Regions from separate parts of the Mesorhizobium sp. Root695 genome, predicted to be linked through region 1. Evidence: predicted binding sites of a transcription regulator. Region 1 holds the regulator's gene; the other holds the start of a gene.
The links. The regulator HrcA, encoded in region 1, represses chaperone genes, less so after heat shock. The targets are predictions, from matches to a motif close to GTTAGCACTCNCNNNNNGNGAGTGCTAAC.
Positions count from the first base shown of each region.

Region 2: groES (co-chaperone GroES) is a predicted target of HrcA. The motif match lies at 5,516-5,544, and genes of this name have one in related genera.

Region 1 covers NZ_LMHO01000010.1:52,062-59,546, reverse strand. The annotation lists gene ASD99_RS11695 (LysE family translocator) at 25-642, opposite strand; gene ASD99_RS11690 (PQQ-dependent sugar dehydrogenase) at 753-2,105, opposite strand; gene ASD99_RS11685 (hypothetical protein) at 2,207-2,404, opposite strand; gene hrcA (heat-inducible transcriptional repressor HrcA) at 2,487-3,569, opposite strand; gene rph (ribonuclease PH) at 3,748-4,464, shown strand; gene ASD99_RS11670 (VOC family protein) at 4,475-4,885, shown strand; gene rdgB (RdgB/HAM1 family non-canonical purine NTP pyrophosphatase) at 4,885-5,532, shown strand; gene hemW (radical SAM family heme chaperone HemW) at 5,529-6,692, shown strand; gene ASD99_RS11655 (low molecular weight protein tyrosine phosphatase family protein) at 6,697-7,020, shown strand; gene ASD99_RS11650 (EamA family transporter) at 7,046-7,483, shown strand.
Region 2 covers NZ_LMHO01000013.1:286-7,770, reverse strand. The annotation lists gene ASD99_RS15105 (AraC family transcriptional regulator) at 218-1,051, shown strand; gene ASD99_RS15100 (DSD1 family PLP-dependent enzyme) at 1,056-2,201, opposite strand; gene ASD99_RS15095 (D-arabinono-1,4-lactone oxidase) at 2,198-3,478, opposite strand; gene ASD99_RS15090 (MFS transporter) at 3,491-4,678, opposite strand; gene ASD99_RS15085 (TetR/AcrR family transcriptional regulator) at 4,804-5,430, shown strand; gene groES (co-chaperone GroES) at 5,607-5,903, shown strand; gene groL (chaperonin GroEL) at 5,966-7,485, shown strand, end outside.

The sequences.
Region 1 (7,485 bases):
CAAAATGCTTTGGCCAAAAGCCCTCTACTGGCGGGCGGCAATCGCCGCAGCAGCACCGACCATGAAGCCGGCGGCCGTGCGGTTCAGCGCCTTGAGCGCGCGCGGCGATTTCAGAAACCAGCGCGCCTTGGCGGCCAGCGCCAGATATGGCACCAGCACCACCAGAAGCACGACGACCGTCAGCGCGACGAGAATGCCGTAATCGGCCAGCGTGATGGTCTTCAGGTCGACGATGGTCGGCGTGATGGCGAGATAGAAGATCATCGTCTTCGGATTGCCGAGCGTGACGGTCAGGCCGGCGACGAAGCTCGACAGCAGCCCGCTTTTGCCTTTCCTGGCCTCGACGGTCTCGGGCGTGATGCCGCTGTTCCAGAAGCGCCAGCCGAGGAAGGCGAGATAGGCGACGCCGAGCCATTTGATGGCGAGAAAAACCATGCCGAAACTCTGCGCGACGAAGGCGAGACCGAGCGCCACGACGATCAGATAGGTGATGTCGCCAACCATCAGGCCAAACGACATCGCCAGCGACGTGCGAAAGCCGGAGCCGAGCGCCCGCGCGACAAGCGCGGTGATGCCGGGACCAGGAATCGCGGCGGCGATGCCGAGAGCGGCACTGTAGGCGCGGAATCCGGTGAGGGTCATGGTTGCGGCCTTGCGCGCGGCGCTGTTGTGACACCGTCCGCACAAGTCCGCCCGGCGTGAATTCCCTGGCGTCGGATTCGATTGCACCACGCCGATGCGCGGATTTGCGGTCAGGACCGACCGTCGCCATGGGTGACGCGCCAGATGGTGCCGTTGCCGTCCTCGGTCACGATCAGCGCGCCGTCGTTCGCCACCGCCACGCCGACCGGTCGGCCCCAGACCTCGTCGTTGGAGACGACGAAGCCGGTGATGAAATCCTCATATTCGCCGGTTGGCTTGCCGTCCCTGAACAGCAACCGTACCACCTTGTAGCCGGTCCTGTTGCCGCGGTTCCATGAACCATGCAAAGCGACGAAGGCGTCGCCTTGGTATTCGGCCGGAAAGGTCTTCCCGTCGTAGAAGGCGATGTTGAGCGGCGCCGAATGCGCCTGCATCAGCACATCGGGAGTGGTCGCCTTACCGGCAAGGTCGGGCCGCTCGCCCTTGCTGCGCGGATCCTCGTTGTTGCCGATATAGTACCAGGGCCAGCCATAGAAGGCGCCGTCCTTGACCACGGTTGCATATTCAGACGGTACATTGTCGCCGAGCCCATCGCGCTCATTGACGACACACCACAGCGCGCCGGTTGCCGGCTGCACGGTCATGCCCGAACAGTTGCGCAGCCCGGTGGCGACGATGCGACCGTTCTTGCCGTTGGGGTCGAAGGCCAGCACATCGGCGCGGCCGTCCTCGGACCCCCATGTGGCGCCGAGCGGCTGAGACTTCGCCCAGGCGTCGAGGCCGCCCTTCGGTTCCTTGCCCATATCCTGCGCGACGTTCGATCCCGAGCCGACCGACAGATAGAGCGTCTTGCCGTCCGGCGAGAAGGCAATGTCGCGCGTCCAGTGATGACTGGCAGGGATGTTGTCGACGATGGTTTCAGCTTCGCCGGCGGCTTTCAGGTCGCCCTTGCGGTAGGCAAAGCGCATGACGCTGTCGCTGTTGGCGACATAGACCCATTGCGGGTCATTGCCCGGGGGATAGAAGGCAATTCCATAGGGCTGGTTGAGGTTGCCGGCAAAGATGCCGTCCTGCGCCGGCTTCGCGCTGCCCTCGGCCAGGCGATAGACGCGGACCTGGTTGGCCTCGCTGTCGGCGACGAACAGGTCGCCATTCGGCGCCACACGCACGACGCGCGGATTGTCGATGCCCGACGCGATCAGCTCTGCCGAGAAGCCCGGCGGCAACTTGGGCTTGGCACCCGCCGGCCTTTCGGCGAGGCCGGCGCTGTTCGAGGCGGATTTGGTGACGTAAGGTTTTGGCAGATCGTTCGGCCTGATCAGACGGCGCACTCCTGGCCTGTCGGCACGCCAGTCGCCAAAAGCGGCCGCACCTTTCAGCACCGGCTCGTCCGCCTGCTGGGCAAATGCTGTTGCGGTGACAAACAGGGCGGCGGAAATAGCCAGACCGGCGAAACGGATCATCCTGCCCTCCCATATTTAGCCGTGAAGACAGGAACGGGCGGTTTCGCCGATCGTTCCGCAGCCCACGATGAGTTGAAGGAAGCGAAGGTCCGATTTCCGGTTCAGGTTCCGGCAGCGTAGAAATCGTCGTCGAGGCGTTTTTCGAGTGCGACGAGATCGGCCGGCAGCGGCAGGCCCATGGCGCGCATTTCCCGCAGTTTTTCGCGCAGCTGCTCCTGGATCTCGTGCTGGTCTTCCGGCTGGTTGACCATCTCCTCCAGCAACAGGCTGATCCGGGCCTTGAGTTCTTCGAGCGCCATTCTTTTTCTCCTCAGCAGCCTTAGGTTTGGATCCAAGGTGTTCAGATTCAGGTCAGGCCGGCATCACCTGAATATCAACACCTTAGCGCAGCATGCGGGAAATCAGCTGCGCCGTATAGTCGACCATTGGCACGATGCGGGCATAGTTCAGCCGGGTCGGGCCGATGACGCCGAGCGCGCCGATGACGCGGGCTTCCTTGTCGCGATAAGGCGCAACCACCAGCGACGAGCCCGACAGCGAGAACAGCTTGTTTTCCGAGCCGATGAAGATGCGCACGCCCGAGCCTTCCTCGGCAAGGTCGAGCAGCTGGATCAGCCCGTCCTGCGTCTCCATGTCCTCGAACAAATGCCGCAGCAATTCGATGTCGGCCTGGGCGGTGACGTTTTCGAGCAGATTGGCGCGGCCGCGCACGATAAGCCGCGCCGGCAGGCCGCTGTCGGCGCCGGCCCACACCGCCAGCCCTTTCTCGACCAGGTCCTGCGACAGCGTGTCGAGTGCGGCCCTAGTTTCTTCCTTGATGCGGGCGATCTCGATCCGCGCCTCGGCCAGCGTGCGGCCGCGGATATGGGCGTTGAGGAAATTCGAGGCCTCGTGCAGTTGCGAGACGGTGATGCCGGCGGGCAGCTCGACGACGCGGTTTTCGACGTCGCCGTTCTGCGACACCAGCACCGCCAGCGCCTTGGTCGGCTCAAGCTGGATGAATTCGATGTGCTTCAGCGCCACCTCGTTCTTGGCGGCCAGCACCAGGCCGGCGCCGCGCGACATGCCCGACAGCATCTGGCTGGCCTCGGTCAGCATGTGCTCGAGCGTCGCGCCGGAGCCGGACGCGCGAACCTGTGCCTCGATGGCGCGGCGCTCCTCGTCGGAGAGGTCGCCAAGCTCCATGAAGGCATCGACGAAGAAACGCAGGCCGGCTTGCGTCGGCAGCCGGCCGGCCGAGATGTGCGGCGCGTAGATCAGGCCGAGATGCTCGAGATCGCTCATCACGTTGCGGATGGTCGCCGGCGACAGCGAGGACGGCAGGATGCGCGACAGGCTGCGTGATCCGACTGGTTCACCGTCCCTGAGATAGGAATCGACGATGCGCCGGAAGATGTCGCGGGAACGCATGTCGAGCGACTGAAGCGCGGGCGACTGCGAACCGGGATCGACTGCCTTGGTCATACGGCCAAAAACCTCCGGCCCAAGGATATAGACTTCACTACGGCCGGCGCAACCCGGTGTCTTTGTGAGATCACCCGGTGTCTGTGTCAGATCGTCAGGCCATTTTCCTTTGCGCCACGCCTCCCATGTGGTTACAAGCCGGCCAAGATTCCGAAAGAATGACAAGAAAGCAGCCAGAATGCGCCCCTCCAAACGCCAATTCGACGAAATGCGCGCCATCTCCTTCGAGCGCGGCGTCTCCAAGCATGCCGAAGGCTCATGCCTGGTGAAGTTCGGCGACACGCATGTCCTGTGCACGGCCAGCCTCGAGGAAAAAGTGCCGGGCTGGATGCGCAATTCCGGCAAGGGCTGGGTGACGGCGGAATACGGCATGCTGCCGCGCTCGACTGGCGAACGCATGCGCCGCGAGGCTTCAGCCGGCAAGCAGGGCGGCCGCACGCTGGAAATCCAGCGGCTGATCGGCCGCTCCTTGCGCGCCGTGGTCGACTTGCAGGCGTTGGGCGAGCAGCAGATCACCGTCGACTGCGACGTTATCCAGGCCGATGGCGGCACCCGCACCGCCTCGATCACCGGCGGCTGGGTGGCGCTGTATGACTGCCTGCGCTGGATGGAAGCCCGCCAGATGGCCAGCGTCGCCAAGGTGCTGAAGGACCATGTCGCGGCGATCTCCTGCGGCATCCATGACGGCCAGCCGGTCATCGATCTCGACTATATCGAGGATTCTTCGGCCGGCACCGACGCCAATTTCGTCATGACCGGCAAGGGCGGGATCGTCGAGATCCAGGGCACCGCCGAGGGCGAACCTTTCTCGGAAGAGCAGTTCGCGGACTTGATGGGCCTGGCCAAGAAAGGCATCCAGCGCCTGGTCAGCCTGCAGCAGATGGCAGTGGCTTGACGGCTTTCTGGTGACTCCCTCCGCCATCCTGGAATCCGCCCTCTACGTCACCGATCTTGCGGCGGCGGAAGAATTCTATGTCGGCATCCTCGGCCTAAACCTGCTCGGCAAGGTCGACGGCAGGCACCTCTTCTTCCGCTGCGGACCGGGCGTGCTGCTCATCTTCAATGCCGAGGCAACGAAAATCCCGCCGGCGCCCGACGCCAAGCTGCCGGTGCCGCCGCACGGCACGGTCGGCCAGGGCCATCTCTGCTTTGCGGCCAGCGCCGACGAAATTATGCGCTGGAAAGCGCATCTCGAGGCGAAGAAGGTCGCCATCGAAAGCGAATTCGAGTGGCCGCAGGGCGGCCGTTCGATCTATATACGCGACCCCTCGGGCAATTCGATCGAATTTGCCGAGCCAAGAATCTGGGGCCTTTGATGCATTCTCTTGATGGCAAGAAGATCGTCGTCGCCAGCCACAATGCCGGCAAGCTGCGCGAATTCGCCGACCTGATGGGGCCGTTCGGCTTCGAAGCGAAATCGGCCAAGGAGTATGGCCTGCCGGAGCCGGATGAGACCGGCACCACCTTCGAGGAGAACGCCTACATCAAGGCGTTCGCCGCCGCCAAGGCGACCGGCCTGCCGGCGCTGTCGGACGATTCCGGCCTGTGCGTTGACGCGCTCGACGGCGCGCCCGGCGTCTACACCGCCAACTGGGCCGAAACCCCTGACGGCGCGCGCGATTTCGCCATGGCCATGCAGCGCACCGAAGTGGCGTTGCAGGAAGTCGGCGCGGCCTTGCCGCAACAGCGCAAGGGCCGCTTTGTCGCCGTCATCTGCCTGGCGTTTCCCGACGGCGAGGCGGAATATTATCGCGGCGAGGCCGAAGGCACGCTGGTCTGGCCGCCGCGTGGCGAGCTCGGCTTCGGCTATGATCCGGTGTTTTTGCCCGATGGCTTCGAAAAAACTTTTGGCGAGATGAGCGCCGAGGAAAAGCATGGCTGGAAACCTGGCCAGCCGACGGCGCTGTCGCACCGCGCCCGCGCCTTCCAGAAATTCGCCAAAGCGAGATTGGGCTCGGCATGAGCATGCTGCTCGACCGGACGCCCGGCTTCGGCGTCTATGTCCATTGGCCGTTCTGCGCGGCCAAGTGCCCCTATTGCGACTTCAACAGCCATGTCCGCCACCAGCCGGTCGACCAGGACCGCTTCGCCAGTGCCTTCGAGGCCGAGCTGGCGACGATGCGCGAGCGCACCGGGCCGCGCGAGGTGACCAGCATTTTTCTCGGCGGCGGCACGCCGTCGCTGATGAAGCCGGAAACGGTGGCCAGGGTTCTGGACGCGGTGGCGAAGAACTGGACAGTGCCTGACGGCATCGAAGTGACGCTGGAGGCCAATCCGTCCTCGGTCGAAGCCGAACGATTTCGCGGCTACCGGGCGGCTGGCGTCAATCGCGTGTCGCTTGGCGTGCAGGCGCTGAACGACAAGGATTTGCGCTTCCTCGGCCGGCTGCACAATGTCGGTGAGGCCCTGCACGCCATCGGGCTGGCGCGGGAAATATTCCCAAGGCTTTCCTTTGATCTCATCTATGCGCGGCCCGGCCAGACGCCGGAGGCTTGGGCATCGGAACTCGAACAGGCGATCGGCCATGCGGCTGACCACCTCTCGCTCTACCAGCTGACCATCGAGGAAGGCACACCCTTCCACGCTTTGCACGCGGCGAAGAAATTCATCATTCCCGACAACGACCATGCCGCCGATCTCTATGCGCTGACGCAGGAGATCACGTCGGCGCACGGCCTGCCGGCCTATGAGATTTCCAACCACGCCAGGCAGGGCGCCGAAAGCCGGCACAATCTCACCTACTGGCGCTACGGCGAATATGTCGGCGTTGGCCCCGGCGCGCATGGCCGCTTCGTCGAGAACGGCCGCCGCACAGTGACGATCGCCGAGCGGATGCCGGAAACCTGGGCCAATCTGGTCGAGGCCAAGGGCCATGGCGTCACCGGCGGGGAAATCCTGACGCGTTCGGAAGAGGCCGATGAATTCCTGCTGATGGGCCTACGGCTTGCCGAAGGCATCGATCTCGCCCGCTACGAGGCGTTCTCCGGACGCGGCCTGTCGAGCGCGCGGCTGTCGATGCTGCAGGGCGAAGGGCTGGTGGCGCCGATCGGCAACGCCCGCCTGCGCGCCACGCCAGCCGGCATGATCGTGCTCGACGCCGTGGTGGCCGATCTGGCGCGATAGGCCCTTGAAAAACATCCTCTTCGTCTGCAGCCAGAACCGCTTGCGCAGCCCAACCGCCGAACAGGTGTTTTCCAAGCGGAGGGATATCGAGGTCGCATCGGCGGGAACAAACCACGATGCGGATACGCCGCTAACGCATGAATTGGTCGCTTGGGCCGACATCATCTTTGTCATGGAAAAGGCGCACCTCGCCAAGCTGCAGAAGAAATTCAAGGCCAGCCTGAAGAAGCCCCGTGTCATCTGCCTCGATATATCGGATAACTATGAATTCATGGACCTGGAGCTGATTGGCCTCCTGGAGGCGCGGGTTTCACGGTATCTCGGTTGACACGCCATCCGCGAAGGCCACCCGCATGAACCTGACCGTATCCTCCTGGCAATTCTGGGCATTGCTGTCGGCTGCATTCGCTGCCTTGACGGCGATCTTCGCCAAGGTCGGCATCGAGAACATAGATTCCGATTTCGCCACCTTCATCCGCACGGTCATCATCCTGATCGTGCTCGGTGCCATCCTGCTGGCCAGCGGCCAGTTCCAGTCGCCGGCGACGATCTCGGGAAAGACTTGGGCTTTCCTCGGCCTGTCCGGTCTGGCGACCGGCGCCTCATGGCTCTGCTACTTTCGCGCCCTGAAGATCGGCAATGCGGCGCAGGTGGCGCCGATCGACAAGCTAAGCGTCGTGCTTGTGGCGGTGTTTGGCGCGGTCTTTCTCGGCGAGCGACTCACCAGAGCGAACTGGCTTGGCGTCGCCCTTATCGCGGCGGGCGCGGTGCTGGTCGCCTATCGGGGGTAGCT
Region 2 (7,485 bases), on a different contig from region 1:
TGATCGATGGCTGGACGGAAACAAGCAACACCTTTGATTGTTATGTAATAACATATTGCTATGAATATGACCCGACTCTGTCAACCCCTTTCCACGCAAAGGCGATGGCCTATCGTTTCGGTTTTGCGCGGAGCGCAATTTCGATCAAACTGACCTCATCGGGAAACATCACCATGATCCTGCCACGTGTGAATCGAGCCATTTTAAAAGGAGCCCCATGAACCCGACCGAGAAAGCGCTGTGGTTCGTCGAGAGCCATCTGCCGGAGGCGATCTCGCTCGACGATGTCGCGCAAAGCAGCGGCGTGTCGCGTTTTCATGTGACGCGGGCTTTCGGGGCTGCAACCGGTCGCTCGGTGATGGGCTACATGCGCTCGCGCCGCTTGACCGAGGCGGCGCGCAAGCTGGCCGGCGGAGCGCCCGATATCCTCAGCGTCGCGCTCGATGCCGGCTACAACTCGCATGAGGCGTTCACCCGTGCCTTCCGCGATCAGTTCGGCACCACGCCGGAACTGGTGCGCGCGCAAGGCACACTCGACAAGCTCGACCTCGTGGAGCCGATCCTGATGGACCAGTCCTTTCTTGCCAACCTCGAACCGCCGCGTTTCGAGACCAGCCGGCCGTTCCTCATCGCCGGTCTCGGCGAACGCTACAGCTGCGAAACCAGCGCAGCCATTCCGATGCAATGGCAGCGCTTCGGCCCCTATATCGGCAACATTCCGGGCGAGACAGGCGACGTTGCCTATGGCGTCTGCGTCAACGGCGACGATGCCGGCAATTTCGACTACATTGCCGGCGTCGAAGTGTCGGACTTTTCCGACCTGCCCAAGGAATTCAGCCGGGTGCGCGTGCCGGCACAGAAATATGCGGTCTTCGCCCACCGCGAACACATCTCGACCATCCGCCGGACGGTAAACACCATCTGGAACAAATGGCTGCCGGCCTCCGGCCATGAGATTTCAGATGCGCCGGAATTCGAACGCTACGGTCCCGAATTCGACCCGCGCAGCGGCAATGGCGGGCTGGAAATCTGGATACCGGTGAAGGGGTAGACGATCACGCCATCGGCAGCGCCGGCCAGCGATCAGTGACCTTTCCGCCGGCAAACACCGCGATCGATCCGAATTGCTGCAGCACGGCCTCGCTCTGCGTCGGGCGCAAGAAGGCGTAGTCGCCTGGCCTTGCGGGCGCATCGGCCGGCAAGCCCATGAATTGCTGGTTGGAGGACAGGCCGAGCAAGCCGTTCGTCGTCATGCCTTGGGGGAACACCGGCTCGGCCATCCACTTGCCGCCATAGAGGTAGCAGCCCTTGCGGGGAAACCGGCCGATCGCCTGCAGCGCGCGGGTGACAGCCGGCGGGCCGGGCAGCATTGGCTCGACCACTTTCAGCATCGGCGTCGCGATAAAGGCCGCCGGCTGGAAGCCTTCGAGACCTGATGTATCGAAGTCGCTGGGCAGCACGAAGGCCGATCCCATCGACACTTCATTGGCGACACCGCCATGATGAAGCAGCGCGGTCTTGCTGCCGCCGATGTTCAGGATGCGGCGCTGGTCGGCCCCGAGACAAGCGACGAACGCCGTGGCCTGCGCCGACGCCTTTGCCAGGGCTTTCGTCGGCCCGCCGAACAGACCAGGAATGAGCGGCGCATGCGCCTCGTAGGCCATGACCCCTTCGCAATGCAGCCATTTGTGAGCATGGAGCGCGCTCAATGCCCTCGACAAGGTTTCGGGATCAGCAAACCCGCCGCGATGCAGCCCGACGTCGATCTCGAAAGCAATGCGCAGTTCGATGTCGAGTTCGGCAGCGAGCGCGCCGTACTCCGCCAGTCTCTCCTCGCTGTCGATCAGCCAGCAGACACGCGACCAGTCGGCGTCGGCTTTCACCAGCGCCGCCCTTGCCGCGTCGACCGGTATCGGCTTGCCATACAGAAGATCGGCATCCGGAAACGTCTTCAGCACCGCCTCGCTGATCGGCGGATGGAAGGTCATGACGTGATTGGTGCCAAGCGCCTTGCCGATATGCGCAAGCAGCGGCAGACAGGCGAGTGATTTGTCGACCAGCCGCACGGCAAGGCCGGGATCCAGTCTCCCCTTCACCAGAGCGATGTTGCTGTCCAGCCGGTCGCGATCGAGCAGCAGGCAGGGCTGGAAGATGCCGGCTTCCTTCAGCGCATCCGACAGGGTGGAAAAATAGGCGTTCATGTCTCGATGCCGAACAGGTCGGCCATGTAGGGCGAGACGAAGCGGTTTTCCGGATCGATGTCGCGGCGCACCGCCATGGCGTCGTCCCAGCGCGGGTAGAGCTTTTTCAGATCCGCCGCTTTCAGGCTGTGCATCTTGCCCCAATGCGGCCTGCCGCCATACCTGCGGAAGATCGGCTCGGCCGCCCGCATGAACGGCAGCGGATCGTTCGCCGCGTCATGGTGGATGGCGATCGAGCAGGTTAGCCTGTTGTAGAAGGGCGAGAGCCAGAATTGATCCGGTGCGACCGAGCGCACCTCCATCGGGAAATAGACCTCGGGAAAACGCTTCTCGGTCAGTTCGATGATCTCGGCCAGCGCCTTCGGTCCCTCCTCGAACGGCAGATGATATTCCATCTCGTTGAATTTGGTCTGGCGGTCACTGGCATAGACGTTGAGCCAGTCCTGCACATAGTCCTCGGCCGGCACTTTCGCGACGGCGCCCAGGATCAGTCGGCGGCGCAGCGATGGCAGCCAGGCAAGCGCGGTGCGCAGCCTGCGCAGCGTCCTCAAACCCGCCTCGTCTTGCTCCGGCGGGCGCGCGGTGGGTGCTGCGTCGCTGAGGTCGCTGGCTATGAACTGTGCATAGCCGGAAAACGGAATGTAGTAGAATTCGGCCGAGCGATGCGCGGCCATCATCATCTCGAAATCGCGCAGCATGTCGGCGATCGGCAGCACCCATTTGCGGCGACGCAGCCGGTAGGTCGCGATGTTGTTCAACGTCACTTCGCTGAGCACGCCGAAGGCGCCGAGCGCGACGCCGATGGCGTGGATCATGTCCTGATCCCCCGCCCGCTTGAAGTCGCGGACCTTGCCAAGCCCGTCGACGATCCGCACCGTCTCCAGCTGCGTGTGATAAGCGCCGAGTGTCGGTCCCGAGCCGTGCGTGGCGGTACCCAGCGCGCCGCCGATCGCCTGGCGGTCAATGTCGCCCATGTTGGGCAGGCCCTGGCCAATGCCCTGCAGGATGTGCATCAGCGGACCGAGCCGGGTCCCTGCCCGCACCCGCGCCTGATGTTTTTCGGCATCGTGCGAAACCAGCCCTTCCAGTCTTTCCAGGGACAGGATCGTGCCCTGCGATTTCACCAGCGGCGTGAAGGAATGACCGGCGCCAACGACGCGGACCGGGCCGGGTGCGGTACGAATGAGATCACCCAGTTCGCCGGCATCGCCGGGGCTGGCGATCAGCCGCGGTTCGGCAGTGACAAAGCCCGACCAGTTGCTCCAGCTGTTCGACATGGCGCCCCCAGTTCAGGCAACAGCGCGGCGACGCCGCGACACGAGAATGAACAGACCGAGCAGCGCCACGCTGGCTACGGTACTGGCGGCAGCAAATTCCGGCACCGGCCGGTAATCCTTGCCATCGATCAGCAGTGACGCCGCGATCGGCCCGATCGCCAGGCCGAACAGCTGGGCCGCCGGCACCAGCAGCACGGCGGTGCGCGTCTCGTCGGCGGTGATCGCCAGCCGGATCTGGTAGGGCACGATGAACAAGAGGATGAAGCCCATGACCAGAGCTGCGATCCAGAATGTGGTGAGGCCAGGTCCACCGGCCAGAACCAGGGAGCAGGCAAGCGCCACGACACCGATCGTGGCGATGGCAGCGCGATAATCGATGCGCGCCTCGAACACGGTGGCCGTCATTGCGCCCAGGACCTGCACGGCGAGGCTGGCCGAGACGATCAGGCCGACGGTGCGGCCATCGATGCCGTATTGTGCGCCAAGCGGCTCCAGAAAGGCCCAGACCGCGCCGAAGAACATGAAGTAGCAGAAGACCGACAGCAGCGCGGTGAGGGAAGGAACCGTCAGCACATTGGCCAGATTCTCGTCCTTGGGCAGGTCGGCATAGTCAACGGGTACGGTGAAGGCGACCGCCAGCGACGCCACGCAGACGACGGCAAGAACGATGAAGCCGCCTGCCGACCCGGCGGCCGGAATGACATAAAGCGCCAGCATCAGGGCAAGCGCGCATTGCGCCAGCGTCTGCATGGTGACGAAAAGGCCGCCGATGCGCTCGGCGCGCCGCGAACGGGCGATCAGTTCGGTGGCGACCGCGACCAGACCGCCTTCGGCGAGCCCGGCCAGGGCGCGGGCCGCAATCAGCGTGTTGGCGCTTGCGGCATGGGCCGTCCACACATTGGCCAGCGCCAGCAGCAACAGAAGGGCGGCGCTTTTCCAGCGCATGTTGTGTGCCGAGAGCAGCATCGCCACGACAGCTGAACCGATGGCAATGGCGATCATCTCGGCTGTGGCGACCAGCGCCAGTTCATCGCCGCTGACATGGCCCTCGGTGTAAAGGGCCCCGAGCAGCACGGGCTGCAGCCCGAGAATGAGCAGGCCGACCGAACCGATCCACAGGGCCGCGGCTAGCTGCCTGCCGGTCGGATTGCCGACCAGCCAGTCGCCATTGCCTGCGTGGCCGGTATCTGTCGAAGCCAAAGGCGCCTCCCAACGTCCTTGCCGTGCGGCAAAAAAGCTGACAACCTGTCAGCATTTCAGAAGCTGATACTTGATCATATTTCTTGTCAACCGGAATTTGAAAAACCCGTGCGAAAGATCGGTGCATGACGGACGTGAAGAGAATGGCGACCGAGCCCAGGCGCAGGCCCAAGCAGGAACGCAGCCGCGAGCGCATCGATGCGATCCTGTCGACGACCATGCGGCTGATCGGCGAGAAAGGCATCGACGCCGTCACCATGAAGGAGGTCGGCATGCTGGCGGGCGGGCCGATCGCCACCGTCTACCATTATTTTCCCAACAAATCGGCGATCCTGGCGATGCTCTATGAGCGGTTTTCAGAGGTCAGCCGCGCAAGGCTGACGGCGATCATCACCGACATCCGCGAAGCGAAGGACGTGATCGTGGCCGCCGACCGGCTGCTTGACGACTATCTCAGCCGCGTCGCCGGCGATCCGGCCATCCAGGATCTGCAGAACGCCATCCAGGCCGACAAGGCGCTCAAGAACCTCGACATCGCCGAAACCCGACACCAAGCCAAAATGTTCTGCGACCACGTCATCGCCCTGATCGAGCCTCAGAAGCGCGAGCAGTTCGAACGCACGGTTCTCCTGATCTTCCAGCTCGCCGGCGGTGTGGTGCGCCTGGCGCTTGCCGAGGGCGAAGCGGAAAGCCGCCGGACCATCGAAGATTATCGTTCGATCATTCACACGCAGCTGCGGTTGTTTCTGTAAGCCTCGATCCGTAGAAAAATTTCACACTCCCGGTCGGTGCCACGCGCCTTGACTCTGGCAGGCCGCCAGCCTATTTCAGCGCCACGTTAGCACTCGCCATTGGTGAGTGCTAACCACATGTCCGGCGCCGCCGGATGGAGGAACTGTTTCTCACCGTTCTCATCGAGGAAGAAAAAATGGCAAAGTCGAAGTTCCGCCCGCTTCATGACCGCGTGGTCGTTCGCCGGGTCGAATCCGAATCCAAGACCGCCGGCGGGATCATCATCCCGGATACGGCAAAGGAAAAGCCGCAGGAAGGCGAGATCATCGCCGTCGGCTCCGGCGCTCGCGACGAAGCTGGCAAGCTGGTCCCGCTGGACGTCAAGGCCGGCGACCGCATCCTGTTCGGCAAGTGGTCGGGCACCGAAGTCAAGCTCAATGGCGAAGACCTTCTGATCATGAAGGAATCCGACATCATGGGCATCATCGGCTGATTATCGGCCTCACCGTCAACTGAATTCCCGGGCTTACTCCAAGCCCTTGCCAGGAGCTAAAAATGGCTGCCAAAGACGTAAAATTCTCCCGTGATGCCCGCGAGCGCATGCTGCGCGGCGTCAACATCCTCGCCGACGCGGTGAAGGTCACGCTCGGCCCCAAGGGCCGCAACGTCGTCATCGACAAGTCGTTCGGCGCGCCGCGCATCACCAAGGACGGCGTCACCGTCGCCAAGGAAATCGAGCTTGAGGACAAGTTCGAGAACATGGGCGCGCAGATGGTCCGCGAAGTTGCTTCGAAGACCAACGACATCGCCGGCGACGGCACCACGACCGCAACCGTTCTGGCACAGTCGATCGTCCAGGAAGGCCACAAGGCCGTTGCCGCCGGCATGAACCCGATGGACCTGAAGCGCGGCATCGATCTGGCCGTGACCGAAGTCGTCGCGGCGCTCGGCAAGGCCGCCAAGAAGATCAAGACCTCCGAGGAAGTTGCCCAGGTCGGCACGATCTCGGCCAATGGCGACGAGTCGGTCGGCAAGATGATCGCGGAAGCGATGCAGAAGGTTGGCAACGAAGGCGTCATCACGGTTGAAGAAGCCAAGACCGCCGAGACCGAACTCGAAGTCGTCGAAGGCATGCAGTTCGACCGCGGCTACCTCTCGCCCTACTTCGTCACCAACGCCGACAAGATGGTTGCCGAGCTCGAGGACGTCTACATTCTCCTGCACGAGAAGAAGCTCTCCAACCTCCAGGCCATGCTGCCGGTTCTCGAAGCCGTCGTGCAGACCTCCAAGCCGCTGCTCATCATCTCGGAAGACGTCGAAGGCGAGGCTCTGGCCACGCTGGTCGTCAACAAGCTGCGTGGCGGCCTGAAGATCGCCGCCGTCAAGGCGCCGGGCTTCGGTGATCGCCGCAAGGCCATGCTGGAAGACATCGCCATCCTCACCGGTGGCCAGGTCATCTCGGAAGACCTCGGCATCAAGCTCGAGAACGTCGGCCTCAACATGCTCGGCCGCGCCAAGAAGGTGTCGATCTCCAAGGAGAACACCACCATCGTCGACGGCGCCGGCAAGAAGGCCGAGATCCAGGGCCGCGTTGCCCAGATCAAGCAGCAGATCGAAGAGACCACCTCGGACTACGACAAGGAGAAGCTGCAGGAACGTCTCGCCAAGCTGGCGGGCGGCGTTGCGGTGATCCGCGTCGGCGGTGCGACGGAAGTCGAAGTCAAGGAAAAGAAGGACCGCGTCGATGACGCCCTCAACGCGACCCGCGCGGCCGTCGAAGAAGGCATCGTTGCAGGCGGCGGCGTCGCGCTGCTGCGCGCTTCGGCCAACATCAAGGTCACCGGCGTCAATGCCGACCAGGCCGCCGGCATCAACATCGTTCGTCGCGCGCTGCAGGCTCCGGCCCGCCAGATCGCATCGAACGCCGGTGCGGAAGCATCGATCGTTGCCGGCAAGATCCTCGAGAACAAGGGCGCGACCTTCGGCTACAACGCCCAGACCGGCGAGTATGGCGACATGATCGCCATGGGTATCGTCGACCCGGTCAAGGTCGTGCGCACGGCGCTCCAGGACGC